Regions from separate parts of the Sinorhizobium sp. FG01 genome, predicted to be linked through region 1. Evidence: predicted binding sites of a transcription regulator. Region 1 holds the regulator's gene; each other region holds the start of a gene.

Evidence for each region. The regulator LexA, encoded in region 1, represses DNA repair genes until DNA is damaged. The targets are predictions, from matches to a motif close to TGTTCNNNNTGTGTTCNG.
Region 2: the regulator LexA is predicted to act here: its motif matches at 3,456-3,473, upstream of CO656_RS02230 (ATP-dependent helicase).
Region 3: the regulator LexA is predicted to act here: its motif matches at 5,460-5,477, upstream of CO656_RS09085 (YifB family Mg chelatase-like AAA ATPase).

Annotation. Positions count from the first base shown of each region.
Region 1 is NZ_NWTB01000003.1:80,055-90,165, forward strand. It holds gene ald (alanine dehydrogenase) at 1-264, shown strand, start outside; gene CO656_RS03090 (DUF1203 domain-containing protein) at 311-778, opposite strand; gene CO656_RS03095 (GNAT family N-acetyltransferase) at 860-1,423, opposite strand; gene sseA (3-mercaptopyruvate sulfurtransferase) at 1,429-2,292, opposite strand; gene CO656_RS03105 (alanyl-tRNA editing protein) at 2,313-3,062, opposite strand; gene CO656_RS03110 (cysteine synthase A) at 3,070-4,110, opposite strand; gene CO656_RS03120 (SDR family NAD(P)-dependent oxidoreductase) at 4,422-5,270, shown strand; gene CO656_RS03125 (SMR family transporter) at 5,258-5,584, opposite strand; gene CO656_RS03130 (SMR family transporter) at 5,581-5,937, opposite strand; tRNA gene CO656_RS03135 (tRNA-Asn) at 6,021-6,095, opposite strand; gene CO656_RS03140 (hypothetical protein) at 6,237-6,524, shown strand; gene CO656_RS03145 (YrbL family protein) at 6,725-7,513, shown strand; tRNA gene CO656_RS03150 (tRNA-Cys) at 7,732-7,805, opposite strand; gene lexA (transcriptional repressor LexA) at 8,071-8,781, opposite strand; gene CO656_RS30105 (hypothetical protein) at 9,016-9,183, opposite strand; tRNA gene CO656_RS03165 (tRNA-Ala) at 9,496-9,571, opposite strand; gene CO656_RS03170 (sugar phosphate isomerase/epimerase) at 9,659-10,111, opposite strand, start outside.
Region 2 is NZ_NWTB01000002.1:476,433-486,543, reverse strand. It holds gene CO656_RS02255 (potassium transporter Kup) at 1-427, opposite strand, end outside; gene CO656_RS02250 (GGDEF domain-containing protein) at 650-1,570, opposite strand; gene CO656_RS02245 (hypothetical protein) at 1,836-2,045, shown strand; gene CO656_RS02240 (hypothetical protein) at 2,076-2,321, opposite strand; gene CO656_RS02235 (hypothetical protein) at 2,468-3,379, shown strand; gene CO656_RS02230 (ATP-dependent helicase) at 3,542-5,608, shown strand; gene CO656_RS02225 (alpha/beta hydrolase) at 5,654-6,277, opposite strand; gene CO656_RS02220 (HAD family hydrolase) at 6,456-7,130, opposite strand; gene CO656_RS02215 (metallophosphoesterase family protein) at 7,220-7,879, opposite strand; gene CO656_RS02210 (hypothetical protein) at 8,088-8,468, opposite strand; gene CO656_RS02205 (phosphoethanolamine--lipid A transferase) at 8,498-10,111, opposite strand, start outside.
Region 3 is NZ_NWTB01000005.1:186,002-196,112, reverse strand. It holds gene CO656_RS09115 (NIPSNAP family protein) at 1-296, shown strand, start outside; gene CO656_RS09110 (gamma-glutamylcyclotransferase) at 274-873, opposite strand; gene CO656_RS09105 (LysE family translocator) at 1,086-1,718, opposite strand; gene cysK (cysteine synthase A) at 2,001-2,969, shown strand; gene CO656_RS09090 (hypothetical protein) at 3,256-3,792, opposite strand; gene CO656_RS09085 (YifB family Mg chelatase-like AAA ATPase) at 3,847-5,379, opposite strand; gene gshB (glutathione synthase) at 5,546-6,493, opposite strand; gene CO656_RS09075 (endonuclease/exonuclease/phosphatase family protein) at 6,671-7,663, opposite strand; gene CO656_RS09070 (sn-glycerol-3-phosphate import ATP-binding protein UgpC) at 7,660-8,787, opposite strand; gene ugpE (sn-glycerol-3-phosphate ABC transporter permease UgpE) at 8,918-9,760, opposite strand; gene CO656_RS09060 (ABC transporter permease subunit) at 9,771-10,111, opposite strand, start outside.

The DNA of each region.
Region 1 (10,111 bases):
CCGACCTATGAGGTGGACGGCATCGTGCATTACTGCGTCGCGAACATGCCGGGCGCCGTGCCGATCACGTCGGCTCACGCGCTCAACAACGCGACGCTCTATTACGGCCTTCAGCTTGCCGATCGCGGGCTCAAGGCGATTGCCGAGGACCGGCATTTGCGGGCGGGCCTCAACGTCCATCGGGGCCGGGTGACCAATGCGCCCGTCGCCGAGGCACTCGGCTATGATTCCTACGCGCCGGAAAGCGTCCTCAACGTCGCCTGAGCGGTGAAGCTCAAACCGGTCCGGCGCTGTACTGCCGGACCGGTCCTCAGACCGCCTCTATGCGGCACTGATAGCAATTGTACTTGGCGGAGCGCACATGCACATAGGCGATGTCCGTCCGTGCCAGCAGTTCTTCTGCACGCCGCTCGAGCATCTCCACGGGTACCACGCCGCCACTCCCATAGACGATGCGCTCGTCGCTACCGTATCCGCGAAGCAGGTAGTCCTTGCTGGAGGTCAGGATCGGCGGCCGCAACGCTCCGTCCGGCGCAGGACACGCATCGGCATGCATGAAGATCGGTCCCGTTTCAGCGTAAGGCTGGGCTGACGAAAACGGCCGATAGGCAAGGATCAGGTAAGGCTCACCCTCTTCGACGTTTCGCAGGCAATGCCGGCACGGAACGCCGTCGCCGTCCGAGATGTGCCGTTCGGGCAGGTTGCCATAGGCATCCCGGCCGCCCTGCCATAGCCGTTGCGCATCTTTGTCGGGCATCGCGACATATCGCAGTGTCATGGATCTCTCCTGTTCTTGTCGACGAGGAGATTGGTCCATTGCGCCCGGTTGCGACACCCGAAACTTGCCGGAGAGGTCCGGTCAGAGCTTCTTCGCGAAGCTGAGCAGCTCGTCGTCGCTTAAGGGCCGAACGATCGCATCCCGCGTCGCGACCGGGGAAAAGCCGAACTGCTGGTAGAGCTGCAATGCCCGAGGGTGGTCTAAGCTGTTTGTCGTTACCTTGACTTTGCGCGGGTCCATCGCCCAGGCGGCGAACAGGGTCTGCAGCAGGAACCATTTCCCGAGGCCGAGGCCAAGCGCGTGTTCCATGAGCCCGAAATGGGTAAGCTCCATGATGTCGCCATCGCGCTGCTGCAGTTCGAAGAAGCCGGCGGGCGCACCGTTGACATAGAGGACCGTCAGGTTCGTCCTCTTGTCGTGGAGTACCGCCGCCAGGTCTTCATCGCTCATCCGCAGCCGCTCCGCCCAGTGCCAGCGCTTGCCGACACGCAGATAGAGGAAGCGGTAATAGGGAAGCGGAATGTCGGACACCCGCAGGATCGCGGTGTGGATGTTGACGGGCACCGGCAGGCTTTGCTTCGGCGGCGCCGTCATCTCGAGCTCAGTAACGTGGGCCGTGATCGCAGCAGGCTTCGATCCTTGCATGGTTTTCACTCTCTACCGATGGCAACCGGGGTGTCGGGGCGGCTACCCCATTCCGACCAGGAACCATCATAGAGCGTATTGTCTGTATGTCCCAATGATTGAAGCGCAAGCGTGATGATTGCCGCCGTCACACCCGATCCGCAGGTCGTGACGACCGGCTTCGTCAGGTCGATGCCGGCCTCCGCGAAGCTCTGGCGCAATTCGTCAAGATCCTTGAGTTTGCCCGCTTCTGAGAAGGTCCCGGAGGGAAGGCTTCGAGCGCCGGGCATGTGGCCCGACCGCATGCCGGCGCGAGGCTCCGCTTCCTCTCCGCTAAAGCGCCCGGCGCTACGGGCATCGGCGACCTGGGCGAGACGGTTTTCGACGATGTCCTTCATGCGCTCGAAGGAGGTGATGGCCTTGGCGTCGAAGCTTGCATGGAATGAACGCGGTGCGGGGCTCGAAATCTCGGCGGTCGTGGGGCGTCCCTCGGCCTTCCAGCCGTCCATGCCGCCATCAAGGACAAAGACGTTCTTCGCGCCCATAATGCGGAACATCCACCAGACCCGCGGCGCCGTGAAGATGCCCGGTCCGTCATAAATGACGATCGTGTCGGTCTCGCCGATGCCCATGGCTCCGACGGCTTCGGCAAAGGCTTCCGGCGAGGGCAGCGTATGCGGCAGGTCGCTCGCCTGGTCGGCGATCGCATCCTGGTCGAAGAAGACAGCCCCCGGGATATGTGCTGCCTGGTATTCAGCCTTGGGGTCGCGCTTCTGGGCCGGCAGGTACCAGGCGGCATCGACGATCTTGACGCTGGGATCGTCAAGCCGCTGCTCCAGCCAGTCCGGGGAAACGATGAAGGCGCTTCTTTTGTTGTTCTCGTTGCTCATTGTCGTTTCCTCCGTGGACTTTAAGAGGCGGCACGGTCTTCGGGCGTTCCGAAGCGGATCCGGAACCGCCGGTTTTCTTTACCCTTCTTCTCGATCTTGGCGATGTAAATGGCGCCGACTTCCTGCGTCTCCGAAACATGCGTGCCGCCGCAGGGCTGGCTGTCGACGCAGGACTCTTCGCCGATGCAGACGAGGCTGACGCGTCCCATGCCGACGGGCGGCCGGACATTCTTGGATTTGACGAGGTCCGGATTGGCGGCGAGTTCGTCGTCGGTGATCCATTGCACATAGACCGGATGGTTCGCATCGACGAGCTTCATCAGCGCCGCCGTCACTTCGTCCTTGTCGATCGATTCGCTCATGTCGAAATCGACACGGCTCTCCTCCTCGCCGACGGCGGCGCCGGTGACAGGGAAGGGACAGACGACCGAAAGCAAGTGGCATGCCGTGTGCATGCGCATCAGCCGGTAGCGGCGCGGCCAGTCGATATGGAGTACGAGCTTTTCGCCGACTGTCGGCCGGGGGTGTCCCTCGGCGGGAACATGCACGATGACATCCTTGGTTGCGCCATGCCGGGTCTCGACGATCGGGATCCGGCTGCCGTCCTCGCGCTCGAAAAAGCCCGTGTCGCCAGGCTGGCCGCCGGACGTGGCATAGAAACAGGTCTGGTCGAGTTCGATCCCGCCGTCTTCCAGGACCGCCGTGACGCTTGCTTCGCAGGTCGAGAGGTAGAAATCCTCGCGGAAGAGGGCGGTCACGGTCCTGGTCATCGAGAGACTATCCGACGGGTTCGTATGGAACGGTAATGTTCGAACTTCTATTCAGCCAAGCCGGGACCGGCAGGCCCTTTGAGGCAAGGAAGTCCGGATTGAAGAGCTTCGACTGATAGCGGTTACCATAGTCGCAGAGGATCGTCACGATCGTATGTCCGGGGCCGAGCTCGCGGGCCAGTCGAACCGCACCGGCAATATTGATGCCGCTGGAGCCGCCGACGCAGAGGCCTTCCCTCTCGATGAGGTCGAAGACGTAGGGCACCGCTTCGGAATCGGGAATCTGATAGGCGAAATCCGGCGTAAAGCCGTCGAGATTGGCGGTGACACGGCCCTGGCCGATGCCCTCGGTGATCGAGCTCCCGCTCGCCTTCAGCTCGCCATGGGCATAGTAGTTGAAAAGTGCCGCGCCTTCCGGGTCGGCAATGCCGATCTTGACGGCGGGGCTCTTGGCGCGCAAGCCCTGTGCGACGCCGGCGAGCGTCCCGCCGGAGCCGACGGCGCAGATGAAGCCGTCGACCTTGCCGTCGGTGTCGCGCCAGATCTCCGGTGCGGTCGTCTGGACATGCGCCTCCCGGTTCGCGACGTTGTCGAACTGGTTCGCCCAGATGGCACCGTTCGGTTCGGTCTTGGCGAGTTCGGCCGCCAGCCGCCCGGAGACCTTCACGTAGTTGTTGGGGTTCTTGTAGGGTACCGCCGGAACCTCGACCAGTTCGGCGCCGAGAAGCCGCAACGCGTCCTTCTTCTCCTGGCTCTGGGTTTCCGGGATGACGATGACGGTGCGATATCCGAGCGCGCTGCCGACGACCGCCAGTCCTATGCCGGTATTGCCTGCCGTGCCCTCGACGATCACGCCGCCGGGGCGCAACTGGCCGGCCTTCTCGGCCTCGCGGATGATCCACAGCGCTGCCCGGTCCTTCACCGATTGACCGGGATTGAGGAACTCCGCCTTGCCGAGGATGGAGCAGCCGGTAGCTTCGGAAACGGCATTGAGCCGGATCAACGGCGTATTGCCGATGGCTTCGAGCACGGACGGATGGACACTCATCTTGGAAAACCTCACGCTGGACGGAACGATGGCCGGGCCTCAGCCAAGCATTAACCTCGACGAACGGCAAGCAGCAAACATTTGGAGCAGAATCGCCGAAATATTGGCGTGTTTTCGGCTCAGGCTGTTCAACAGGCAAGAAAAAGCGTTTCGCCGCTTTCCTGTCGCGGGCAAAAATCGTCTCCGCAGTCAATTTGACGGGCGGCAAGCGGAGAACGGGGACAGGATCTGCCGTCGGAGAGGCAACGGGTTCGGACCTGCCGAGCCTTCCGGGAAGGAAAGCTTCCTGAACGACGTGCGAGGACGAAATGATGACTGCATTTACCGCCCGCCCCGAGCATGGATGGGCATGGGTAACCGGGGCAAGTTCCGGAATAGGGCGCGCCGTTGCGCTTCGACTGGTGGGGGAAGGCTATTCGGTCGTCGTCACGGCGCGCAGTCACGAGAAGCTCGTCGCTCTTCAGCATGAGGTCGACGGACCGGGCAAGATCGTCGTTCTCGACGGCGACGTCACCGACCCGCGCGACATGGAGCGGTTGCTGACGGCGATCGAATATGAGCATGGCCGGGTGGCATTGGCGATCCTCAATGCCGGCGTAGCCATACCCGTGCGCGGAGACGACCTCCATCTCGAGGCATTCGACAAGAGCTTCGCGGTCAATCTGCACGGCGTCGTCAACTGTCTCGTGCCCCTGGTTGAGCACATGAAGGCGAACGGCCATGGCCAGATCGCCATCATGTCGTCGGTGGCCGGCTATGGCGGACTGCCGATGAGCGCCGCCTATGGCGCCACCAAGGCGGCCCTCATCAACATGACCGAGAGCCTGAAATTCGACCTCGACCGGATCGGCATCAGGCTGCAACTGATCTGTCCAGGCTTCATCGCGACGCGTGGCTCGGTGAAGAACAACCTGTCGCGCCCGGCCCCCCTTGTCAGCGCCGACGAGGCGGCGGAATGGATTTGCACGGGTCTGAAGTCGAGACATTTCGAGATCACCTTCCCGAAACGCTTCACCTATGCCGTCAAGTTGCTGCGGCTCCTGCCCTACGGCGCCTATTTCGCGCTTGTCGACTGGCTCGTGTCCGGGCCCGGCCCGCATGGTACAGCTCCGAAGCACAAGCAGTCGGCATCCGACAAGCGGCCGCGTCAGGCGGTGTGAAGCACGAGCACTGCGCCGAAGACGAGGATCAGGCCAACCCAGCCGATCGGCTTGAGCTTCTCTCCGAACAAGAGGCGGCCGGAGATCGCCGTGCCGAAAATTCCGGTGCCGCCCAGCACGGCATAGGCGATCGCAAGCTCCATGCCTTTCACCGCCTCGGCGAGCAAGGCGAACGCGGCGAGCACCAGCAGGATCGAAAGCACGCCCCATCCGCGTTTGACGAAGCCATCCGACTTCGACGAAGCGAGATTTGCCGCGACATCGAGCAGGCCGGCCATGAACGCGAAGGCGAAGGAGAGACCGGAGGCCGTCACGGCGCGGCTTCCTCGCCGATGTCGTCGTCGTGAGCCTTGCCCGCATTGACAAGCAGGATGCCGAGCACTGCCATGGAAAGCCCGACCACTTCGCGGCCGCTCAGTACATGGCCGAAGATGAAGACAGAGACGAGGGTGATGAGCGCCACGCCCGAGCCTTCCCAGATGGCATAGGCCACGCCAACCGGTACTGTCTTCACGGCCCTTGCGAGAAACACGTAGGAGAGGGCGATCGAGGCATACATGACCGCGTGGCCGATATAGGCGCACGAGGCCGAGGAGGCCTTCATGACGGTGAGACCGACCACTTCGGTCGCAATCGCGAGCGCCAGGAAAAGCCACGCCAAGCGCATGAAGCACCTTCATGTAAGGTCGAGTAAGGACGACAAATGAAAAGAGCCATTCGGGCGCACGCCGCGAATGGCTCTTTCGAAACTGGCTCCCCGGGCCGGATTCGAACCGGCGACCTATCGATTAACAGTCGAGTGCTCTACCGCTGAGCTACCAGGGATCATCTGCGCCGCAGAAGTGAGGCTGCTAATACAAATGCTTTTCCGATTTGCCAAGCGATTTTTCAAAAAAAATCTTGGGCCGCGGTTGTCACCCTGTGGAGAAGGCACCAACTGTTGGGGAGTTGGATTAAAGAGGCATAATGGCGAACGGCGGCAAGAAGAGATATTTCGGCATCGATCCGCAAACACGTCAAATCGTGCTCGGCAACTGGCGAATTCGGCTGCCCGACTCGCCGGCCCTGCGCATCTTGATCGGGTCGCTGCTCGTCGTCTGTGGCCTGCTCGGTTTTCTGCCGGTTCTCGGTTTCTGGATGGTCCCGCTCGGCCTGCTCGTATTGTCGCATGACATCCCTGCAGTGCGCCGCGCCCGCCGGAAGCTCGCCGTCTGGTGGGCGCGTCGGCGCGGCACTGAGAACTCCGGGAAGTAGGCCGGGCACAGGCCTGCAGTTCCTCCCACGGGGAGGACGGCCGGAAGGTTGCTTTCACCCGTCGCTCCCTGTCACAGTGGCAAGACTGCAACTACCGCATACTATGTACGGTAGAGATAGCGCCGCCAAGCACGCCGCTCTTGAACTTTTCCCCCAGACACAGTTTTTTTACAAAACTGTCACAATCCGGGGTTCAGAAAATGTTCGACGACAGGATCGAACTTTCCGACTGGCGTGAATGCGCTGCCGGCCATCAGCGCAGCATTTTCGAGAATCGTCTCCATCCGAGTGTTCTCATCAAGGTTCTGAAGCTGGGATCCAGAGAAGCAAGCGGCACACGCCAGTCAAAGAGGGCGTTTGCATTCCTCAACCAATTCAAACGTTTCGGGGCCTATCGAACGTTTCGGCGTGAAGTCGACGAATTCCTTGAGCAGGCGAGAAAGTTCTCCCTCGCGGACGCCATCGAACTGCCGATACCGAAGATATTCGGCTTCGCCCAGACCGAGTACGGCCTGGGGCTCGTGGTGGAAAAAATAACCAGACGCGATGGGAAGCTCGCGCCCACCCTCGCTCAGTTGGCGTTTTCGGGGCAGCTCACCGCCAGGCATCTCACGATGATCGACGAAATCTTCGAACGGTTTCGCCGCCTGCACATCGTCATGATGGATGTAAATCCCGGCAATTTCGTCGTTACCGATCGCCGCGGTTACGATGAACTCATCTGCGTCGATGGGACGGGAGAGAAGAGTTTCTTACGCATTTTCGCTCTCTGTCGCCGTGCGAACGACATCAAGCTCAGACGGATGCGTTCGAAGCTGCTGACGAAGCTGGCGAGAATATTGGAGCATCCAGCCGCGATAGACGGAGAACAATCTGTCCACGCCGCACTGATGCGGCATTCAAAGCCGACCGGCCGCTATCTGCGCTTGTCAACTGCCTCGCCGCATCCGGCGCTCTTGGCGGCGGTCTTGTCGAGCGTACCGGTCTAATCGCCTCAACAGCTAAAGCTCCGGGGCAGGTTCGCGCCAAGCTTATATGCCTCGGCAGGCGAAAAATGCCTCGATTCAACTTTGGGTCGCCGATCGACGGGCTATAAACATCGACCTGAGCTGTGGGAAAACCCTGGAGCAGATTGCTACCAGCCAAGGGCGTGGCACCGGATCGAGCACCTGATCTCGTGACGTAGAATCGGCAATTAGATGTGTAATGGAGGCCTCGCCCGGAATTGAACCGGGGTACAAGGATTTGCAGTCCTCTGCGTCACCACTCCGCCACGAGGCCTCTCGTGCTCGTAAAATCGAGCGATGGCGGGCGTTTAAAACGAATCCATGTGGAGCGCAAGAGGGAGACGTTCAAAAAAGACGCCCACAAACAGCTTTGAACAGGCCGGAATACGAGAGCGCTTCTTGCCGGTGGCATGGCGGACGCCGAGACCAATAAACGCCGGCCGCAGTAAGCGAGATCACGGAAGGCAAAGAGAACAGTTCTGTCGTCGCGACCGCGCGAAACGACCGCACACAGGATCGGCACAGGAACCCAAATCGGCCTAGTGATAGCGCCGGATCAGACCGACGAGTTTGCCCTGAATTTTCACGCGGTCGGGTCCGAAGATGCGCGTTTCGTAAGCCGGATTCGCCGCTTCCAGTGCGATCGATGCGCCCTTGCGGCGGAATCGCTTCAAGGTTGCCTCCTCGTCGTCGATCAGGGCGACGACGATGTCGCCCGGGCTGGCGGTGCTGGCGTTGCGGATGATCACCGTGTCGCCATCGAGAATGCCCGCCTCGATCATCGAATCGCCCTTGATTTCGAGGGCGTAGTGCTCGCCGCTGCCGATCATCTCGACCGGCACGGAAATCTCGTGCGTATTGTTCTGAATGGCCGAAATCGGCACGCCGGCGGCGATCCGGCCCATGACCGGCACTGTTATAGACGCGCTCTCGACCGGCGGCGTTGGCGCCGGCTTCGGTGCCGGGGGCTTGCCGAGGCTGCCCTCGATGACGCTCGGCGAGAAGCCGCGCCGCGGCTGGGCTGGGCTCGAATAGGCTTCCGGCAGCTTGATGACCTCGAGCGCTCGGGCCCGATTGGGTAGCCGGCGAATGAAACCGCGTTCTTCCAGCGCAGTGATCAGCCGGTGGATGCCCGATTTCGACGCAAGATCGAGCGCATCTTTCATCTCGTCGAAGGAGGGCGGGACCCCGGATTCCTTCATCCGTTCATGAATGAACAGAAGCAATTCCTGTTGCTTGCGGGTCAGCATGCGCGTCACTCCAGATTCGCGAAACAAATCAAGAACAGAAACTATCCGTTCCATATGTGTTCCGCAAGCACTTAATATTCCGTGAACTCATGCGTCGAGGCGCGTCCGCTATCAGGGCGGCACGGACGGTTTGCGGGTTTCGATGGTGGTGAAGACTTGCGTGCGGCAAGCGTCACACATAGGCGAGCGTTTGCTCACCTTTGACGACGCTGTGCATCGTCTTGACAAGCCGTCCTAGTAGGCGAGGCGCAGCCCGCCGGGGCTAAGAACGTCGAAGTCGGGTTCAGGGTAGGGGCCGTACCACTGGGTGTAGGTCGTGTTGCCCGTAGCGCCTGTCGTGGCGCATCCTGAAAGTGTGAGAAGAGCGATTAAGGCGGCGGCGATCAGAGATTTGAGAGGCATGGTAGTCCCCACTTGCGGGAGTTGCCGATATGCAATGATGCCAGGTGCTAAGTCTCTCTCAAATCAGGCTCTTTGGCAAGCGAGGGGCAAGGCGGGAAGACGGCACATCGGGTGGAAAACACCGCTCCCTCTGACTTCGGGTCGCTCGCTTCTTAACGGAATTCGCGTTCGCAATGGGTCTGCTGCGAACACAGTCTGAAGTGGTGGTCGTCCGAGGGTGACGAGCCACGTCGGATCGGCCCGCTACAGAGATGTCGCTGATGTCTTAGCGATGTTCTGTTACCTATGTCTCCGGGTCGGACAAAGGTCGTTTGGTGGAGTCGAAGGGAGTCGAACCCTCGACCTCCGCAGTGCGATTGCGGCGCTCTCCCAACTGAGCTACGACCCCAGCCGTTCACCTATATAGGCGGATTTGAGCGCCCGCGCCAGTCCCTCCCGGCGTCTCGCGTGGGGAGGATCGGGGCCGTCGTGGATGTCACTCGAGGAGAATTTGCTTGAGCGTCGCGGCGTCCTCGATGAAGGCGGCGGGATCGTCATTGGCGACGAATTCCAGCATTGCAAAGCGTCGCCCGGTCCAGCGCGATGCGGGGAGGGCCGTGAGGACGCTTCGCCAATAGTCGGATGCCGATGCCAGGGGAAAACGGTTGCGATTTCGATCCCAGGCGAAGACGTGGACATGAGATACATGCTGACCGATGCGGGCGACCTCTGCGAGCGCCTCGCCGAGCTCCAGCCCGGGCCGCGGCTGCCAATAGAGATAAACATTGTCGTGGGCGATCGCGTCGATCAGGCGGCTTGCCGAGTCGGTCGTGTCCGTCAGCGATTGCGGGTGATATTCCAGCGAGACGGTCACGCGGTGGCGCGCGGCTTCGGCGCCCATGTCGCGGATCGCCTTTGCGGCATCACGTCTTTCGCCTGCGCTGTAGTC
Region 2 (10,111 bases), on a different contig from region 1:
CGAGCTTCAGCCCCTCCACGGCGGAGAGCACCGAGAGCGCCGGTGTGATCATTGCGTCGCCGATGAAGAGCGACGCACCGAAAATGCCGGTGAAGAACATCAGTACCGGATACCTGGTGCCCTTCTTCATCAGCAGGGCAAGCAGGGCCAAGGTGCCGCCCTCGCCATTGTTGTCGGCGCGAAGCAGCAGGATCACGTATTTAATTGTCACGATGATCGTCAGCGTCCAGATGACCAGCGAGATGAGGCCGATGATCTCTGCCCGCTCGACACCGCCCGCCGCAAAGGGCCGCAATGCCTCACGAAACGCATAGAGGGGGCTGGTGCCGATGTCGCCATAGACCACTCCCACGGATCCGAGCATCAGGGCGAGAAACTGGCGCAGGCCACGGCCCTGTGCCGGTGCATGGTCGACGGAGGCGGTCATGGGTTCTCCACGTCAGAAAATCCCCGAAGTGACGGACGCGCATGATGCTGGGCCAAAAATGGAGGCAGGGCGCCAACTTCTCTGCAACGCGCGGAAATCGGAGAAGTTTCTATCTTCGTACAGGACTGTACCGCCGACTTCCATGACCCAGAAAGGGAATCCAGCAGAAATCCGCTCTGGCAGAAGCTTGACCTCTGGCCGTCCGGGGGCTGGTCGCCTGATCTATCCGGCAACCGCCGGTCGGTCGGAATCGGTTTCATCCACGTGAATGCGGTCCCGGCCGGCGAGCTTGGCCATGTAGAGGGCCCGGTCCGCACGGGCATAGAGGCTGATCGCAGTGTCGCCCGGCTGAGCACCCGCGATGCCGGCCGAAAACGTGTATCCGAAATCGGGCCGCTCCTGAAGCGGACGGGACTTGCGCACGGAGGCGAGCATTCTTTCGAGAATCAATTTAGCCTGCTCGACGGGCGTGGCCGGTAGGGTAAGCACGAATTCCTCGCCGCCGACCCTCCCGAAGCAGTCGGTGCGCCGCACCAGGCGGTGAATGCGCGTCGCGAAATCCCTCAGGATTGCATCACCGGTCTGATGGCCGAACTGGTCGTTGATGCTCTTGAAACGGTCGATGTCCAGCACGCAGAGGCAGCCTGGCGAGCTCTGCTGCAGCATGTCCTCGATTCTCGCCGTCACGAAACGGCGGTTGGCGACGCCGGTTAGTTCGTCGGTATAGGAGGCCTTGATGGCCAGATCACGATCCTGTCGCACCGTGCGCGCCTTCACCCTGAGACCGGTCACATCGGTGGCCACGCAAAGCATCCAGCCATCCTTCTCGACGGTTTCGGTCATCCAAAGCCAGCGCCCGTCGAACAGATCGGTTTCAAAAGACCTGAAGCCGACCTTGCCGCGGCGCGACTGGGTCGATCGCAGCCATTTTTCGAAATCTCCCGCGCGAATGACGGTTCCGCGTTGGGCATGAAAGTTCCGCCGCATCAAGTCCGGCCATAGCGGCGTCTCATCCGGTGCGACGAAATAGGCTGACCGGAATGCCTCGTTGGCGTAGCGCAGCCTGTCGAACTCGTCATAGGCGGCGACGAGAACCGGAGAGGTCTCGAAGAGTTCAAAGAGTCGACTGGTATCCTTCGCCATATGTCGACGTTAGACGGTCTTCGTTAAAGGAAGCAATAAGCCAGCGGTGCGAATGCAAGCGCTTGGCAATTGGCCGCCGCTCCGTCGTGGCCGACATTCCTCTCCGGCAACGGTCCCAAAGGGCAAACCAGCACTTGCACAGAGATTCGGGGCCGCTACCTGCAGTGACTCGTCATCGTCCCAATCAGGCATACACTGAACGTTTCCGGCACACGCTCGGGCGCCACGGATGTGCGAATCCGCCCCCGTCGAGAGGAGATGAACCATGGTGCCATCTCGCGACCGGTGCAGCACTTTCGGCCCCACAGAGGTGGATCTGCTGCACAGCATTTTCGAACAGATCCTGGAGGAAAAGGGTGTGGAGAGCAGCGGCGAGAGAGCGAATGAAATCGCCGCACGGTTGATTCGCATTTATCAGTCCGGCGTGCGCGACGTCGCAATGCTGAAAAAACTGTCCGTGCGTCCGCGGGAGTGATCCCACGACGCGAGGTCGGGCCGCCTGCCATCAGTGCAACGTCTTGTTTCCTGGGAAGGGAACGGGAGTGGCTTCGGCCATTTTCGCGGCCATTCGCATCGCGATCACATAGTCTTCGGTGAGCTCCATCAGCGCGAGCGCGATCTCCTGCCACGTCCAGCCGGCGCTTTCGGCCAGACTCGTGAAAATCTGAAAATCCTCTTCCAGCGCGCGCTCGCACTCGACCCGGCGGTCCGGGGGCTGGGGCTGGGTGATCGTGTCGGTGACCTTAGGCATCGTTCCTCCTAGTGAAGAGGGAAACTCGCAGACGAGGAGACCGGTTCCATCGCGCCGTTCCGAAAAGCATCTGGCTGCGGGAGGCTCGATAGAGACGAAGAAAGCGACCGCGCGCAGCGTTACTCCTGAAGGGCGTGGAGGCGGTCATGGTTCCGCACAATCAGTGGAAGCGCGACGTTGAGGCTCGGCAAGGTGAGTTCGCGTCCTTTCCCTATGATCGAGCGACCGTCGAGCGATTTCGCGAGGAGTTCCCACGGTCCCGGTGGAACGACGAACGCAAGAGCTGGTTCGTGCCGGGAACGACGGCCGCCGGTCGTATCGAGCGGTGGCTGGCACGGGAAGCAGAGCGCGCCGACATCCATGGTGACGCCAAAGGCCGCGACGCCTATGATTTCGAGCCCATCGTCAGCCCATATCTAGAGGTCCGCGACGACCTGCGCATCCGAACGCCCTATTCCAGATCGGTGATCGAATTGCTGCGCGGAATTCCCTGGGCGCATTGGGACGAGGATGGGCGGGTCTGGCGCGTACCCTTCCGGTCCTACGAGGAACTGCAGCGACACTGGCCACGGATCGAGGAGGCCGCTCGACGAAGCGAACCGGAGGAAAGAAAGCGCCGCCGAGATGCGGAAAAAGATTCCGAGGCAGAGAGAGCGGCGAGAGCGCGGGCCGCGGAAAGGCGTCGCCGCCGCTATCCCCTCCCCGCTGACGATCCGCCGCCCTTGGGCCGCCCGGTTGCGACCGTTCAGTATGGGAGCGTCGTCTTTGTGGATCTCTCCGGCGAAGTCGCCGAGCCGGCGCCGCTGGCGCAATACTATCCGCAAGCGGATCACACCGCTGACCACGTCTGGGGGAGATGGCGCCCACCGACCCTTGCCGAACTCGTCGCGACATGGCCGGCCCGCCGAGAGCCCGGGCCTGAGGCGTTTTCCAGGGGATGGTGGCAGCCGACACTCTCCGAGTTGAGGATCGCCCGCAGAAAAGCCCGATCCATGGCGCGGCGCCAGCAGGCGCGAAAGCCGGTGGGTGCCGACGCGCAGCGAACGCGAGTCGAATAGCGAAGCGACCATCCGTTCAGGCCGAAATTGATCATCCAGACCGCTGGCGGCTTTGCGGCATGTCGAACTGCGGCTATGTTCCTTTTCCGTTCACGCGCGATTCGCGGCAATCCCGCCGCCTTCACAGGACGCGCCTGTTCAACTGGAGGCGGGACGAGCCGGATGAGCGTCGCATATCTGGAAAAGCTGAACGAGCGCCAGCGCAGTGCCGTCTCACACGGTGTCGGACCGGACGCCCATATCGGTGGTCCGCTTCTCATCATCGCCGGCGCCGGCTCCGGCAAGACCAACACGCTTGCCCACCGGGTGGCGCATCTGATCGTCAACGGTGCGGACCCCCGACGTATCCTGCTGATGACCTTCTCGCGCCGGGCGGCCGCCGAGATGGGCCGAAGGGTCGAACGCATCTGCGGCCAGGTGCTCGGCGGCAAGGCCGGGACGATCTCCGACGCGCTTGCCTGGGCGGGAACCTTTCACGGCATCGGCGCGCGGCTCCTGCGCGACCATGCGGGGGAAATCGGTATCGATCCGGATTTCACCATCCACGACCGGGAAGACAGCGCCGATCTCATGAACATCGTGCGGCACGAACTTGGTTTGTCGAAAAGCGAGAACCGTTTCCCCACCAAGGCGACCTGTCTTGCCATCTATTCGCGCACCGTCAATGCGGAACAGCCGCTCGACGAGGTCCTGCGCGATAATTTTCCCTGGTGTTCTGCCTGGGAAAAGCAACTGCGCGAACTTTTCGGCGCCTATGTCGAAGCCAAGCAGGCGCAGAACGTCCTCGATTACGACGACCTGCTGCTCTACTGGGCGCAGATGATGGGCGACGCCGTCCTCGCCGAGGACGTCGGCGGCCGGTTCGACCACGTGCTTGTTGACGAATATCAGGATACCAACCGGCTGCAGGCTTCGATCCTCCTTGCGTTGAAGCCGAATGGTCGGGGCCTCACCGTGGTGGGCGACGACGCCCAGTCGATCTACGCGTTCCGCGCCGCGACGGTGCGCAACATTCTGGATTTTCCGGCAAGCTTCACGCCGGCGGCGGAAATCATCACGCTCGATCGGAACTATCGCTCGACACAGCCAATCCTCGCTGCCGCGAACGGCGTCATCGAGCTGGCCCGCGAACGCTTCACCAAGAACCTCTGGACCGAGCGGGAATCGGCCGAGCGGCCGCGGCTCGTGACCGTGCGCGACGAGGCCGATCAGGCCAACTACGTCGTCGAACTGGTTCTGGAGAACCGCGAAGGCGGAATGCTGCTGAAGCAGCAGGCGGTGCTCTTCCGCACTTCGCACCACAGCGGTGCCCTCGAGGTGGAACTGACCCGCCGCAACATCCCCTTCGTAAAGTTCGGCGGGCTCAAATTCCTGGACAGCGCGCATGTGAAGGACATGCTGGCGGCGCTACGCTTTGCGCATAATCCGCGCGACCGGGTCGCGGGTTTTCGGCTGATGCAATTGCTGCCCGGAGTCGGTCCGCAGACGGCGGGGCGCGTCCTCGAGGCGATCGCCGCCGATCCGGAACCGTTGGCGGCGCTTGCGGAGATCCCTGCCCCGCCGCGCTCCGGCGATGCCTGGACGGCCTTCGCCGGCATGCTGCAGAGCTTGCGATCCGGCCGGACCGGATGGCCGGGGGAAATCGGCACGGCCCGCGCCTGGTACGAACCGCATCTGGAGCGGATCCATGAGGACGCCGAGGTGCGCAGGGCCGACCTTTTGCAGCTCGAGCAGATCGCCAGCGGCTATCCGTCGCGCGAGCGCTTTCTGACCGAGCTCACCCTCGATCCGCCGGACGCCACCAGCGACCATGCGGGCGTGCCGCTGCTCGACGAGGACTATCTCATCCTCTCGACCATCCACTCGGCCAAGGGGCAGGAATGGAAATCGGTTTTCGTGCTGAATTGCGTCGACGGCTGCATTCCGTCCGATCTCGGTGTCGGCAGCACGGCGGAGGTCGAGGAGGAGCGCCGTCTGCTTTACGTCGCCATGACGCGCGCCAAGGACAGCCTGCATCTGATCACCCCGCAGCGCTTTTTTACGCACGGTCAGCATGCCCAGGGCGACCGGCATGTCTACGCCTCGCGCAGCCGCTTCCTACCTGCAACGCTTCTGCAATTCTTCGAGTGCTCGGCCTGGCCCGTTGCCAAGCCGGCTGCGGCTGGCCAGCGTGATGCGCAGCAATTGCGCATCGATGTCCGGGCCCGCATGCGCGGTATGTGGCGTTAATGCATGTCGCCCAAAGTGTGCAGCGTGAATACGTTTGAACGCGCCTTAGGAAAATGATCGTTGCCGGCTCGCTGGAGCCGAACGCGCCAATTGACGGACGAGCATTGTCGGCGCAGTGATCGAGCGGTCGTCTTTAGCCATGCCGTTCAGAACCTGGAGCAGATCGTAGCCGGCCGGCCAGCGGCCGAAGCCGCTCGCGATGTTGATGTGGCCGGCATGGCCTAGATCGACGAGGCGGCCGCCCCATTCTTCACACAAAATCCGTAAGCGGTCGAAGCGCATATAGGGATCGTTAAGACTGCCGACGACGAGACTTGGAAAGCTAAGCCGCTGTCGCGGCATGCCCCCGAAGGCGATCGCCCCCGGATGCAGTCGCTCCGTCTCCTCGAGATCACAGGGGCCGACCAGAAGCGCGCTTCGGATTCGCTCGACAATCGGGCGTCCGGCCAAGGCCGCGACCAACAGGCAGCCCAGACTGTGGGCGACGATGTCGACCGACGGATGCCTGTCGATTTCTGTCTCCAGAGCACTTCGCCAAGCCGCAAGCGCCGGTCGGCTCCAGTCGCCCTGCTCGACGAGCGTGGCCCCTGGTTGATCGATGAGCCAGTGGCGCTGCCAGTGCCCCTCGCCCGATCCGAACAAACCCGGAACGATCAGCGTCTTCACCATACGTTCGCTCCCCGGAACACCGGTTGCTGCAAATGAATAGGTTCATGCGGAGATTGTGCCCGGCAGCAAGAGCGAAGGTAAGGAATGAAGGTCCATTCTCTACAAAGTTACTGGAAAAAATGCCGGATAAGCGAAGCGCGCCGACCGACCGGCATCGCCTCATCCTGCAGCGAGCAAATCAGCAATAGCGCCGGTGGAGCGAAAGCCAGCCGTCGCCGCCGATCCGGACCTCGATGTCGGCGTAGTGCTCCAAAGTCAGATGCGGCGTTCCCTCCGCTGCCGCGTGAGCACCGGTGATCACGGCCACCTGGGCGCCGGCGGAACTGCCCGCGAGTATCCCAGCCGGAGCATCTTCGAAGACCAAGCAGTCCTCGCCGCGAACACCGAGCCGGCTGGCGGCGAGAAGATAGCCCTGCGGATCGGGCTTGCCCGCCGTGACGTCCTCACCGGTGACCATGTGGCGCGGAACCGGAATGCAGGCCGCGGCAAGGCGGCGCCTGGCCAGCTCCAGCGGCGCCGACGTGACGATCGCCCAGCGCTCCGGCGGCAATGAATTAAGGAAGGCGACCGCCCCGGGTATCTCGACGATACCCTCCACATCGGCGATCTCCGCCAAGGCGAGCGCGTGCGCCTCGAGGTCGGGGTCGACGGCAAGCCCGAGCTTGCGGATCGTGTCCGACGCGCGCACGCCGTGCACCGATTTCATCAACTCATGGGGATCGAGCCCATTGCGGACCGCCCATGCCCCCCATACCCGTTCGACGACGGCCATGGAATTGAGCAAGGTGCCATCCATATCGAACAGCAGGGCAGCGAAGCTTTTTGGGAATATCGCGGTGGTCAGGGTATCCAAGCCGGCTCCTTGAAACGAGTGTCTCGCGCATCGCGCGATTGCACAACTATCCCTGGACGGGCCGGCGCACAACCTCCTTCTCGGCGCTCTCAGCGATGCCCGCCGGCAATAAGAAAATTGATCGGCCCGCCGGCGACGTCATCGTCGAAAACGGCGCAGGAAAGCACGCCGCCGAAGACGGCACCCGAATCGACATTGGTTCTGTTGCCGACAGTGCGGGGGTTGCCGCGGCTCGGCGTGTGCCCGTGGCAGACATGCTTGCCCCAGTAATGGCCGGAGTAGTTCGGATCGGTCCGCATCCAGAGCAGAATGTCGTCGCCCTGCTCCTCGAGCGGGATCGAATCATCTACGCCGGCATGGACGAAGATGCGATAGGGGTCGACAATGATCGACGGCAGTTCGGCCATCCAGACCAGATGGCTCAAGGGTATGGCGCCGCCGTAGGACTCCAGGGTCTCGCCGCCGCCGTTCATCAGCCACGAGCTCATCTCGGCGAGACCCTTGCGGGCCGAGAGCAGCATGTCTTCGTGGTTGCCCTTGAGCGTGAGCCATTGCCAACCGGCCTGGGTCGGTCCCGCCATGATCCGCTCGACGACGCCCCGGCTCTCCGGGCCCCGGTCGACGAGGTCGCCGAGAAAAATCACCCTCCCCTCCGGCGCGGCGGACTCGATTGCGCTCAGTAGGGTTTCGAGCTCATCGAGACAGCCGTGAATGTCACCGACAGCAAATGTCAGACGTCGGCCATTCATGAAGCGGTGCTCCTGTCCCCGTCGCTGCAGCGGCGCGCGTGTTGCACCTTGAATTGCTGCTACGAACACATGGTTCAGCGAACAGCTCTATCGCATTACAAAATTTAAAGGAATCGCTTTCGGCGAAAAATTGCGGAAACGCAATATGTTGGTTAATCAGGCGGCAGAAGAGCCGGAAGAAGGATGTCCGGCGCTTCCGTGGCACAGCTCAACGGCGCGGCGTGGCTCTCGGAATGGCTGAACTGGTGATGGACACCGGGTCGCTGGCAGGAAACGTGTCCTCGAGCCCCTCCTCCAACTGCTCTTCCATCGCATCCGCGTCATGTGCCTGGCGGGCATTCGCGAGCGCGCCTTCCGGGATCGATGGGGATCGCCGCGCGCCTGTTATGCCGAGCAACTCGCCATCCGCCTCCATGGCGGCTCCAAGGATTTCCTTCGCGCGCGCCACGGCGTTGAGCCTGTTCAGGGTGCCGGCCGCGTTCTGCGGGCACAGGACGGAAACGACTTCACCCGTCGCACCGACGAACTCGACGGTGAACCCCGCCTTGCCGCCGCGCTCGGGGAAGACCTGGATGCCAACGAACTGCATCGCTTTCTCCTCCATGCTAGCGCGGCAGTCTACCAGATTTGTCGAACTGCCGACAGCCGCCGTGGCGCAGCATTGTCAGCCGCATGGAAGCCCGGCGCCCCTTTCTCCCGCCCCGCCGGCCTGGTACAGGCCGCGAAGGCGTCGAGGGCGCGATTATAGACTCGCGTCTGCACGTCCATCATGCCCAGCACAGTATGGAACAGGTTGTCGTGCGACCGCGGCTCGTTGGTATCTCTGGCAAGGCAGCCCGTGTCGACGCCCATCAACGCCTGGTAGGGCTTCGAGAACCAGGCGATGAAGGGGACCTGAGTTTGTTCCTTCGGTGCGATCGCATAGGGAGCGCCGTGCAGGTAAATGCCATTCTCGCCAAGCGATTCCCCATGGTCCGACATGTAGATCATCGCGCCGGCGATGCGGTCCTGATGCTTCTCGATGAGCCCGGCGACGCTCGCCAGAACATGGTCGGTATAGAGGATCGTGTTGTCATAGGCGTTGACGATTTCCTCTGTCGTACAGCTCATCAGCTCCGGCGTGCGACAGTCCGGCGTGAAGCGGCGGAACGCTTCGGGATAGCGCAGGTAATAGGCCGGGCCGTGACTGCCGAGCTGATGCAGTACGATGACGCTGTTTTTCGTCGTCGCGGCAAGCTTCTTATCCAGGTCGCCGAGGAAGATTTCGTCGAGACATTCGCCATTGCTGCAAAGTGGGCTGTTCTTTTGGTGCGTCATGCTCGCAAAACTGACGAGGTCGGCGATGCCCTTGCTGCCGGTGTTGTTGTCCCACCAGGTGACCGAAACGCCCGCATGCGTCAGTACGTTGACGAGGTTTTCGGTCGAGCGAGCTTTCCAGTCGCTATACTCGATGCGCGGATAGATGGAAAACATGCAGGGCAGCGAGACGGCCGTCGCCGTGCCGCAACTCGTCGTGTCACGGTAGTTGACCACTCCGAGTGCCTCCAGTTCCGGATTTGTGTCGCGGTGATAGCCATTGAGAGAGAAGTTCATCGCCCGCGCAGTCTCGCCTGCGACCACCACCACGACGACAGGCTTGCCGGCTTTGGCGATGCGCGCGCCTTGTTTGGCGTCGACCGCGAGCGGCTGCACGACCAGATTGTGCTCGCGATAGCTGGAAAGCCCGTAGCGGATCGCCGACGTGATCGGTCCGGCCGGATTAAACCGGACCATCAGATCCCGATGCTCCCTGAGTGCATAGGCGATGCCGGCAAAGTTGGCGTAGATGAGCATGCCGCTCAGGAGAAGCGCTGGAGCAATGAAGAGGAAATTGATAGCCGCTTTTGAGAGCAGCGGCCGATGCTTGATCTCAACCCAGGCTATGAGAAGCGACGGCAAGAGCGCGTAGAGCGCAAGATGAAGCGCCAAACTGCCAGTCAACAGGTGGCTTGCCTCCGGCACGGTGGTGACGGCGGCGTTTCCTATCATTTCCTTGTCGATGACGATGCCGAACGTCTCGGTGAAGTGCGACGCAGCCGCCGATATGGCGATCAGCAGGACCAACAGCGGCTTCATCAGATATTTCATCGACAGCATGGTCAGGACTGAAAAGGTGGTCAGACCGAGTGCCACGCCGAACGATAGGACAGCGATCCACGCGTGACCGAAAGAGGTCACCGCATGGCTCCAGAA
Region 3 (10,111 bases), on a different contig from region 1:
GCTATTTGAAATACGTCATCGATCCTTACAAGCTCAAGGAATTCGAGCATTACGCCAAGCTCTGGATTCCGCTGGTGAACCGGCTCGGCGGCAGCCATCACGGCTATTTCATGCCGCATGAGGGCGCCAACAATATTGCGCTCGCGCTCTTCAGCTTTCCCTCGCTCGCAGCCTACGAGACCTATCGCGAGCAGATGGCCGCCGATCCTGAATGCCAAGCGGCCTTCGCCTATGCCGAGGAGACGCGCTGCATTCTAAGCTACGAGCGCAGCTTCATGCGTCCAGTGTTTGAATGAGCTCGCTTGACGCCGCGGCTCCATCGCGCTCGATGCACTCCGCTACGAGCGCTTGTAGGCGCCACAAATTGCGATCTCGAATGCCCCTGGCTTCAAGATGCGTTACCGTGTTGAGGAGATACTCCGCGCCCGAGCCGACATGGCCGCAGGCGCGCGCCAGGACTTCGGCGACGGCCTCGAGAGGAAGGCTTCCGGTATAGAATGACGAAGCGCGGTTCATGACGAAACCCAGAGCGGGAACGGATCCCTGCCCCGTCTCGACCTTGATCCAGCGGGGCATGCTGTTGGGCGGCTTATAGGTGAACTCACGCCGGAACAGCCTTCCGAGCTGGCCTTCGAGGTCGTCGTTCGGCAGTTCGTAGAGAACGCCGCGGCACTGCCCGCCGCGGTCGAGGGCCATCATCAGACCCGGCTCATCGGGTGTGCCCCGAAAGCGAAGCATCCGCAAGCAGAACGAACGATGCCAGCCCCGGGCGATGCCGATCTCTTCCCTGACATGCTCGATCTCCGGCCTCCAGATCAGTGATCCATAGGCGAAGAGCAAGGTTGGCAAGCCCGGAGCCGGATGGCACTTCATTATCCGCGCCACCCAGTGGTCATAGTCCGCATCTGTGTGCAGTTGCGCTCCGGATCCCGGACCGCCGTCCGCAATCGCTCTGTGGACCTGCGCAACATGGGCCGCGGTCAAGCTGAAGGATGTTGATCTGCCGGACATGGTCAAAATCTCCGCCGAAGAGGATCGCGCAACGGTCCCCCGGGTGCAAGCTGGCCTTTCACGGGTGACCTCGCCTACCGGCGCGCCTCGGCAGCCATGCTGACGGCGAGGCTGGCGAGCACGGTGCTCATCATCCAGCGCTGCACCAGCATGAAGAGGGGCCGGCCTGCGAGGAAGGCGGCGATCGACCCGGCGGTCACCGCGATCAGCACATTGACGCTGACGCTGATTGCGATCTGCAGGCTGCCGAAAACGAGCGACTGCAGGAGCACGCTTCCGGATTCCGGTCGGATGAACTGCGGCAGCAGCGAAAGGTAGAGCGCCGCCACCTTCGGATTGAGCAGGCTGGTGACGAGGCCCCTGACGAAGAGCTTGCGCGGTCCGTCCTGCGGCAGGTCGCGGACCTGGAACGGCGAGCGACCGCCGGGCTTCACGGCCTGCCAGGCGAGGAAGAGGAGATAGAGTGCGCCGGCGAAGCACAGCACGTTGTGGGCGAAGGGAACCGCGAGCAACAGGGCGGTGATGCCGAGCGCGGCGAAGACCATGTAGAAGACGAAGCCGAGTGCCACGCCGCCGAGCGAGACAAGGCCGGCGCCCGGGCCTTGGCAGATCGAACGGGAGATCAGGTAGATCATGTTCGGTCCCGGCGTCAGTACCATGCCGAGCGCAATCAGCGCGAAGCCGATGAGATTGTGAGTTTCGGGCAAGGCCGTTCCCCTTCCGCAATTTTTCCGGAACGTGCACGGCTCAACGAGTCGCTAGCAACGCCGTTCTTGTCACCGGGTCAATTTTTGCGAGCGATGGTGCGGCGTTCTCAAGCGGAACTTTCCACGCCGTGCTATCCACCGACCGGAAAAACATGCTCCAACCGGCGGGTTTGCTATCGCTTTTTCCTTCGCCTGCCCGCATCCGGCGCTTTCCCGCTCTGGAATGGACCGTTGATTGTTCCTATTCTCATGACAACCATCTTGAGCAACGGGAGAAGCACAATGCCAGAAGCGCGCAAGCCCGGCCGCGGCCGCGTCTTTTCATCAATCACCGAAACGATCGGCGACACTCCCATCGTGCGGCTGGACAGGCTCGCCAGCGAAAAGGGCGTGAAGGCGAACCTGCTTGCCAAGCTCGAGTTCTTCAATCCGATCGCCTCGGTCAAGGACCGCATCGGCGTCGCGATGATCGAAGCGCTTGAGGCGGAGGGCAAGATCGAGCCCGGCCGGACGACGCTGATCGAGCCGACATCGGGCAATACCGGCATAGCGCTTGCCTTCGTGGCCGCCGCTAAAGGCTACAGGCTGATCCTCACCATGCCCGAAACGATGTCGGTCGAGCGGCGCAAGATGCTGTCGCTGCTCGGCGCCGAATTGGTGCTGACCGAAGGGGCAAAGGGCATGAAGGGCGCCATCGCCAAGGCGCAGGAACTCACCGAGACGCTGCCCGACGCCATCATCCCGCAACAGTTCGAAAACCCGGCCAATCCGGAAATCCATCGCAGGACGACCGCCGAGGAAATCTGGAACGACACCGAAGGCAGCGTCGATATCCTTGTTTCCGGCATCGGCACCGGCGGCACGATCACCGGCGCCGGTCAAGTGCTGAAGGCGCGCAAGCCGTCGGTCAAGGTGATTGCCGTCGAGCCCGAGGAGTCGCCGGTTCTCTCGGGCGGCACGCCGGGACCGCACAAGATCCAGGGCATCGGCGCTGGCTTCGCGCCGCCGATCCTCGACACCTCGATCTATGACGAGGTCGTCACCGTGAATGCGGGCGAAGCGGTCGAAGTGGCACGGCTCGTCGCCACGCTCGAAGGCGTGCCGGTCGGTATCTCCTCCGGCGCCGCGCTCCAGGCGGCGATCGAAGTCGGCCGGCGCGAGGAGAATGCCGGCAAGATGATCGTGGTGATCATTCCGTCCTTTGCGGAGCGTTATCTTTCGACGGTGCTTTTCGAGGGGCTGGGCGGGTAGAGGCGCGGGCACTGCGGAGCGGGATGAGAGGAGGTGCTCGGTTTTCCGCCCATACCGCGCTCGATCCCTTCGCTGTTCAGCGACACGACGATCTCGTGCCAATCGCTGGGCTTGTTCATGAGGTCGGCCTTGGTCGAAGCCGCTTTCGCATTCTCCGCACCTCCCTCATCGATCTCATCTTCGAGGCGAACTCGGCGATGAAAGGTTCATCCCGCCGTCCCTGATCGCGATCGCCTGAAAGGGGGCGCGGACGCTGTAGTGCAGCACGCTTCGCCGTTTCGTGGCGCTATTTCGCAATTCCGGGGCAAAGGCTTTGAAAAATTTCGAGCCTCTCGGCGTAGGAGGCAAGCGAAAGGTTTGGGAGAAAAGCCTCGTCACCGTCGCGGCGGATGAGATAGTCCGTCTCCGACAGCAGCCCTTTCTTGATCATTTCAGGAGACTGCCTGGCGGAGCCGTGAAAGGAATAGCTGGAGCCATGCATGTCCGTCCAGGTGCGCTCGACGCAATTGCCGGTGACGCGGTCAGCGAGCTTCGTCGTCGCGATCACGTCTCCAATGCAGCGCAACGAGTCATCGCGGAGATATTCGACGCAGAAGACTTTCGCGTCCTGCGGCGTGTGCTTCAGGCGGATCACAGCGTTTGCCGTTCCAATTCCCTCCTTCGAAACGATCGTCATCGTCATGCCGATTCTCGCCCCATAGGAGAGCTTGCTTGGGTTCTCGGACACTGCCGACCCCACGGCCGGTCCAAGGAGAATGCCTGCCACAAGGGCGAGCGGCATAACGAAACCGTTTGGTTGGAAGGTGCCGTTGAAGGGGAACACGATAGCGGGCCTTAAGAGATGGACTTGGATTTGTGCAACTGGGCCAGGCGAGCGCTACGCCGCTACCGGCAGGCGCTCGCCGGCGACGCGATAGGAGATCGCTTCGGCGAGATGGATCCGTCCGACGGTCGGTGCTTCGTCGAGATCGGCGAGCGTGCGGGCCACCTTCAGTACACGGTGATAGCCGCGCGCCGAGAACTTCATCTTTTCCGCGGCGTCCCTGAGGAGCTGCAGCCCCGCCGAGTCGGGTTCGGCGATTCTCTCGATCATCGCCGTCGATGCCCGGGCATTGCTCGTCAATTCCGGATGGCCGAGGGCGGCGAGGCGACCCCGCTGCAGCTCGCGGGCGCGGGCGACGCGGCGCGCGACGACGGCGCTTGCCTCCGCCGTGCCGGGGCGGATGAGGTCGGCGGCACTGACGGCGGGCACGTCGATGCGGATATCGATGCGGTCCATCAGCGGACCGGAAATCCGCGCCTGGTAATCGGCCATGCAGCGCGGGCCGCGGGCGCAGCTGCGGCCCGGCTCGCCGGCCATGCCGCAGCGGCAGGGGTTCATCGCGGCGACGAGCTGGATCGCCGCCGGGTAGCTCACACGGTGATTGGCGCGCGCAATGACGCATTCGGCGGTTTCGAGCGGCTGGCGCAGCGCATCGAGCACCTGCGGGGGAAACTCCGGAAACTCGTCGAGAAACAGGACGCCATGATGGGCGAGCGACGCCTCCCCGGGTTTTGCCCGCAAACCGCCGCCGATCAGCGCCGCCATGGTGGCGGAATGGTGCGGCGCACGGAACGGCCGGCGGTCGGAGAGCTTGCCGCCCGCCAATTGCCCGGCGATCGAATGGATCATCGACACTTCGAGCAGCTCGGCTGGGGAGAGCGGCGGCAGGATGGACGGCAGACGCGACGCCAGCATCGACTTGCCGGAACCGGGAGGGCCTACCATCAGGAGATTGTGATTGCCGGCGGCCGCGACCTCCAGCGCCCGTTTGGCGCTTTCCTGGCCCTTGATGTCGGCGAGATCGGGAAGATCGGCGGCGGCCGCCCGGACCGCCGGTTCGGGGCGGGAGAGCACCTGCGTGCCGCGGAAATGATTGGCGATGGCAATCAGGCTGCGCGGCGCCAGGATATTGATCTCGGCGCCGGCCCAGGCCGCTTCAGCGCCGCTTTGGGCTGGGCAGATCAGCCCCTTGCCGAGTCCATTGGCCCCGATCGCCGCCGGCAGCGCGCCGGCAACTGGAGCGATCGTGCCGTCGAGATTAAGCTCGCCGATGACCACAAAGCCGGAAAGTGCATCCGCTGGGATGGCGCCGAGCGCCGCCATCAGGCCGAGCGCGATGGCGAGGTCGAAATGGCTGCCTTCCTTGGGCAGGTCGGCCGGCGCCAGATTGACGGTGACCCGCTTGGCCGGCAGCGCCAGGCCCGAGGCGTGCAGCGCCGCCTGGACGCGTTCGCGGCTTTCGGCAACGGCCTTGTCCGGCAGCCCGACGATCTGCATGCCGACCTTGCCAGGAGCCACCATTACCTGGACGTCGACCGGAACGCCCTCGATACCCTGAAACGCAACCGTGCTGACGCGCGCGACCATGATGCCCCCATTGCTCCAGCCTGCACCGCACAACCGCCGCCGGTAGCAAGCCAAATCTTGCACGGTACGCGCTCAAAAACAAGAACAATAATAGAACAAACGCGCGTGAGGTGAAATCGGCGTGTGCCGACCGGGCAGGTCGAACGTTCCTAAACGATTGCGGAGGTCAGCCGCGTTTCTTTTCGATTGCATCCCAGAGCATGCTGGCGACATCGGCGCCGCCGAACTTCTTGACCTCGCGGATGCCAGTCGGCGAAGTGACGTTGATTTCGGTCATGTAATCCCCGATGACATCGATGCCGACGAAGAGGAAGCCGCGTTCTTTCAGCGCCGGTCCGATGCGGGCGCAGATTTCCTTCTCGCGAGCGGTGAGCTCGGTCGCCTCGGCGCGGCCGCCGACATGCATGTTGGAGCGGGCGTCGTGTTCGGCCGGGACGCGGTTGATGGCGCCAACCGGCTCGCCATTGACGAGCAGGATGCGTTTGTCGCCCTTTCGGACCGCCGGCAGATATTCCTGGGCAATGAAGGGCTCGCGAAACATCTGGCCGAACATTTCAAGCAGCGACGAGAGATTGCGATCGTCGCGCGCCGAATGGAAGACCCCGGCGCCGCCATTGCCGTAGAGCGGCTTCAGGATGATGTCGCCCATCTCCTCGCGGAAGCGGGCGATCTCGCTCGCATCCCGCGTGATCAGCGTCCGCGGCATCAGGTCGGGAAATTCGGTGACGAAGATTTTCTCCGGCGAATTGCGCACCCAGGCCGGGTCGTTGACGACGAGCGTCTTCGGGTGAAGCCGCTCCAGAAGATGCGTCGAGGTGATATAGGCCATGTCGAAGGGCGGATCCTGGCGAAGCAGGATGACGTCCATGGTCGAAAGATCGATCCGCTCGGGCTCGTCCAGCGTGAAATGGTCGCCCTTGACGTCGCGCAGCGTCATCTGCTGCGCGGTCGCATAGACCTTGCCGTCACGCAGCGACAGCTTGTCGGGCGTGTAGTGGAACAGCCGGTACCCGCGCGCCTGTGCCTCGAGGCTCATGGCAAAGGTGGAATCGCCCGCAATGGTGATGCCCGAGACATGGTCCATTTGGACCCCGACATTGACGATTCCTGCCATTTTCCCGTTCCCGTTGGTTCCCCTGCCGCATTCGCCCAAGGCGGAAATCGCTTCGGCGAAATCATACAGCAATTCAAAGCGCTACCGCGACGATCATGCACCCGCAACGGCGGACACCGCCACAGGAGGCCCGCCACATGTAGAATGCGCAAGGCGCTTAGGCAAGGAGACCGGCGCCTATTGGAAACCCTCGACGAGGCAGGTGATGAGGTCGTGATCGGAGAGCGGCCGCCCTGAGGTGTCGAGCGAGGGAACGATGCGGCTCTCGCCGATCTTCAGCCCCCGCGCTAAGAACCAGTCGAGCTTCATCGCCCGTTTCGGCCAACGGGTGATCAGGCTCGGACGGGTGGTCATTTGATCGAGCGGTCCGCCGTGGCGGGTGAAGCCGCGTGCAGCGCTCGCCGCAAAGAGGCCCTCCGCCTCGAAATCGCCGCCGATATGGTTTCCCGTATTGAGATCGCCGCCGATCAGGATCGGAAGTTCGGGAAAGGCGGTGTCCAGCTGATCGATCAGTTCCTTCATCTGCCGCTCGCGATAGGCGGCGGTCGTGGCGCTTTCCAAATGCGTGGAAACGGCGACGAAGGGACCCGCTTCGGTGTCGATGACGGCACCGACGGCGCAGCGCTCGCCGAGACGCGGCTGATCGGTGTCGTCCCTGAACCACAGGCGCTCCCCGCAAAGCCGCAACAGGAAGGGACGCCGGAGGGGCACGGCGGTCAGCAAGGCATTGCCGTGGAAGCCCTTGTCGTTGAAGTCGTCCTTGCAGAATTCGCGCTCGGTATCGGAGCCGAGGCCGAGCTCGATGAACTCGACGCCGTAGGCGTATTGCATTTCCAACGCGCTCGCAATCTCGGCCGTCGTGTGGCGCTGGCCGGTGCGGGCCATGCCGTTGTCCATCTCCGAAAGCAGCACGAGCCGCGCCCCGGTCGCGCGGAGATGCTCGGCGCTTTCTTCGGGAAACAGGCAGCGCTCGAGGTTCCAGGCAGCAACAGTGAAGGGAAAGGCAAGCGGCGCTGGCGTCGTGGCGGCGCCGCCGACCTCGATCGTGTTCATCGCCTCGATCCCGGCCATGATCGCGTCATGGGTAGGGATGCTGCGTTCCGTCCGGGCAATGCCCTCGCGGTGCTCTCGCGAAGGAACAGCAAGGGTCGATACGGCTTTCTCAATCACGACACAGGCTCCAAATTCACGGCGTGCGGACGGGCCGGCGCGGCACCGGCCATGCCATCCGTCCGCTCTTGACGATGAAGCCGCTTGCCGTTCTCCGCCGAGAAGAAATGCAGGCGATCCATCGGGATGGCGATGGCAAGCTCGCTGGAAAGCGGCGTTTCCGGCGGCAACGCGACGGTCAGCGGCTGATCCTCGACCGCGCCGTGCACCAGGCGTTGTGCTCCGAGTTCCTCGACATAGTCGACGCGGAAGAGCAAGGCCTGCTCGCCGGCAGATGCCGGGCGCAAGTCTTCCGCCCTGAGCCCGACGGTCACCGGCCCCCGGGTCGGCGCCGGATAGTCGAGGTCGATCGCATGCGTGCCGATATGCAGGCGGCCGCCTTCGAGCATGCCCTTGAGGAGGTTCATCGCCGGCGAGCCGATGAAGCTCGCGACGAAGGTCGAGGCCGGTGCGTGATAGACCTCGAGCGGCCGGCCGATCTGCTCGATGCGGCCGCCGTTCAGCACCACCAGCCGATCGGCGAGCGTCATCGCCTCAAGCTGGTCGTGGGTCACGTAGAGCGAGGTGGTACCGAGCCGCTTCTGCAACCGCTTGATCTCGCCGCGCATCGAGGCCCGCAGCTTCGCATCGAGGTTCGAAAGCGGCTCGTCGAAGAGAAAAGCGGCCGGCTTGCGGACGATCGCCCGGCCCATGGCGACGCGCTGGCGCTGGCCGCCCGAAAGCGCCCGCGGTTTGCGGTCGAGATAGGGCTCGATCTCCAGCATCCGCGCGGCTTCCGCGACGCGCGCGTCGATCTCCGCCTTCGGCGTCTTCCGGTTCCTGAGGCCATAGGCCAGGTTCTGGTAAACCGTCATGTGCGGATAGAGCGCATAATTCTGGAAGACCATGGCGATGTCGCGTTCGGCCGGATCGACATCGTTGACGAGGCGCGTGCCGATCGTCACGCTGCCTTTCGAGATCGTCTCCAGCCCGGCGACCATGCGCAGAAGCGTGGACTTGCCGCAGCCGGAGGGGCCTACGAGCACGATGAACTCGCCGTCGGCAATGTCGATCGAGACCGACTTTACGGCCTCGACATTGCCCGAGTAGATTTTAGAGACCTCTGCGATATCGATCGCCGCCATGGCTAGCTCCGTTGGTCAATGAGGAATGCGGAGCGGGAACGGATCTAAAACCCGCCGCGCCTCCGGTCGTTCCACTTTGTGTCTGCGCATTTCCGACGGCGAACCGCCGCACACTTCGCCGGGAAATGCTCTATTTGTCGCTCTCAGTAAGTCCCTTGATGAACCAGCGCTGGAACATGACGACGATTATAACCGGCGGCAGCATGGCGAGGATGGCCAGCGCAAAGGCCTCGTTGTAATCGGGAATGTTGGAGCCGACCCAGACGAGCAGGATCTGCTTGATGCCGCGCACCAGCGTGAAGAAGCCCTCGTCCGTCGTCATCAGCGTCGGCCAGAGATACTGGTTCCAGCCGTAGACGAACATGATGATGAAGATCGCCGCCATCATGGTGCGCGACAGCGGCACCAGCACGTCGATGAAGAACTTGAACGGCCCCGCGCCGTCGATCCGCGCCGCCTCCAGGAGTTCGTCCGGTACCGACTTGAAGAATTGGCGGAAATAGAAGGTGCCGGTCGCAGAGGCGAGAAGCGGCACGATCAGCCCGGTATAGGTGTTCGTCAGCCTCAGGGCATTCATCACCTCGTAGGAGGGCAGGATGCGGACCTCGAGCGGCAGGAGCAGCGTCGTGAAGATCACCCAGAAGAACAAGCTCGCCAGCGGAAAGCGGAAATAGACGATCGCATAGGCCGCCAGCATCGAGAGCACGATCTTGCCGACGGCAAAGCCGAGGCCGAGGATCATGGAGTTCAGCATCATGTTGAAGCCGGTGACCTTGCCGGTGAAACCGCCCTCGCGGGCCAGAACCGTCTCATAAGTCTCGGCGAAATGGCCGCCCCAGGTGAGACTGAGGCCATTGCGGTGGATGTCTGCCGCCTCGTGGGTCGAGGTCATGAAGGCGACGACGACGGGCATCACCATGATGAAGACGCCGATCAGAAGAATGACGTGGTCGAGCAAACGGGTGCGATGCATCGGCATCACCTCAATTATAGTGCACGCGCCGCTCGATGAAGCGGAACTGGAAGACGGTGAGCACCAGGACGATCAGCATGAGGATCACCGATTGCGCCGAGGAGCCGCCGAGATCGTTGCCGCGGAAGCCGTCCATGTAGACTTTGTAGACGAGCGTGATCGGGTTGTTGGCGGCCTTGTCCTTCACCATCACGTCGATGATGCCGAACGTATCGAAAAGCGCATAGGTGACGTTGATGATCAGCAGGAAGAAGGCAGTCGGCGCCAGCAGCGGCAGGATGACCGTCCAGAAGCGGCGCAGTTCCGAGCGGCAATCGATCGCCGCCGCCTCGCGCACCGACACCGGAATGC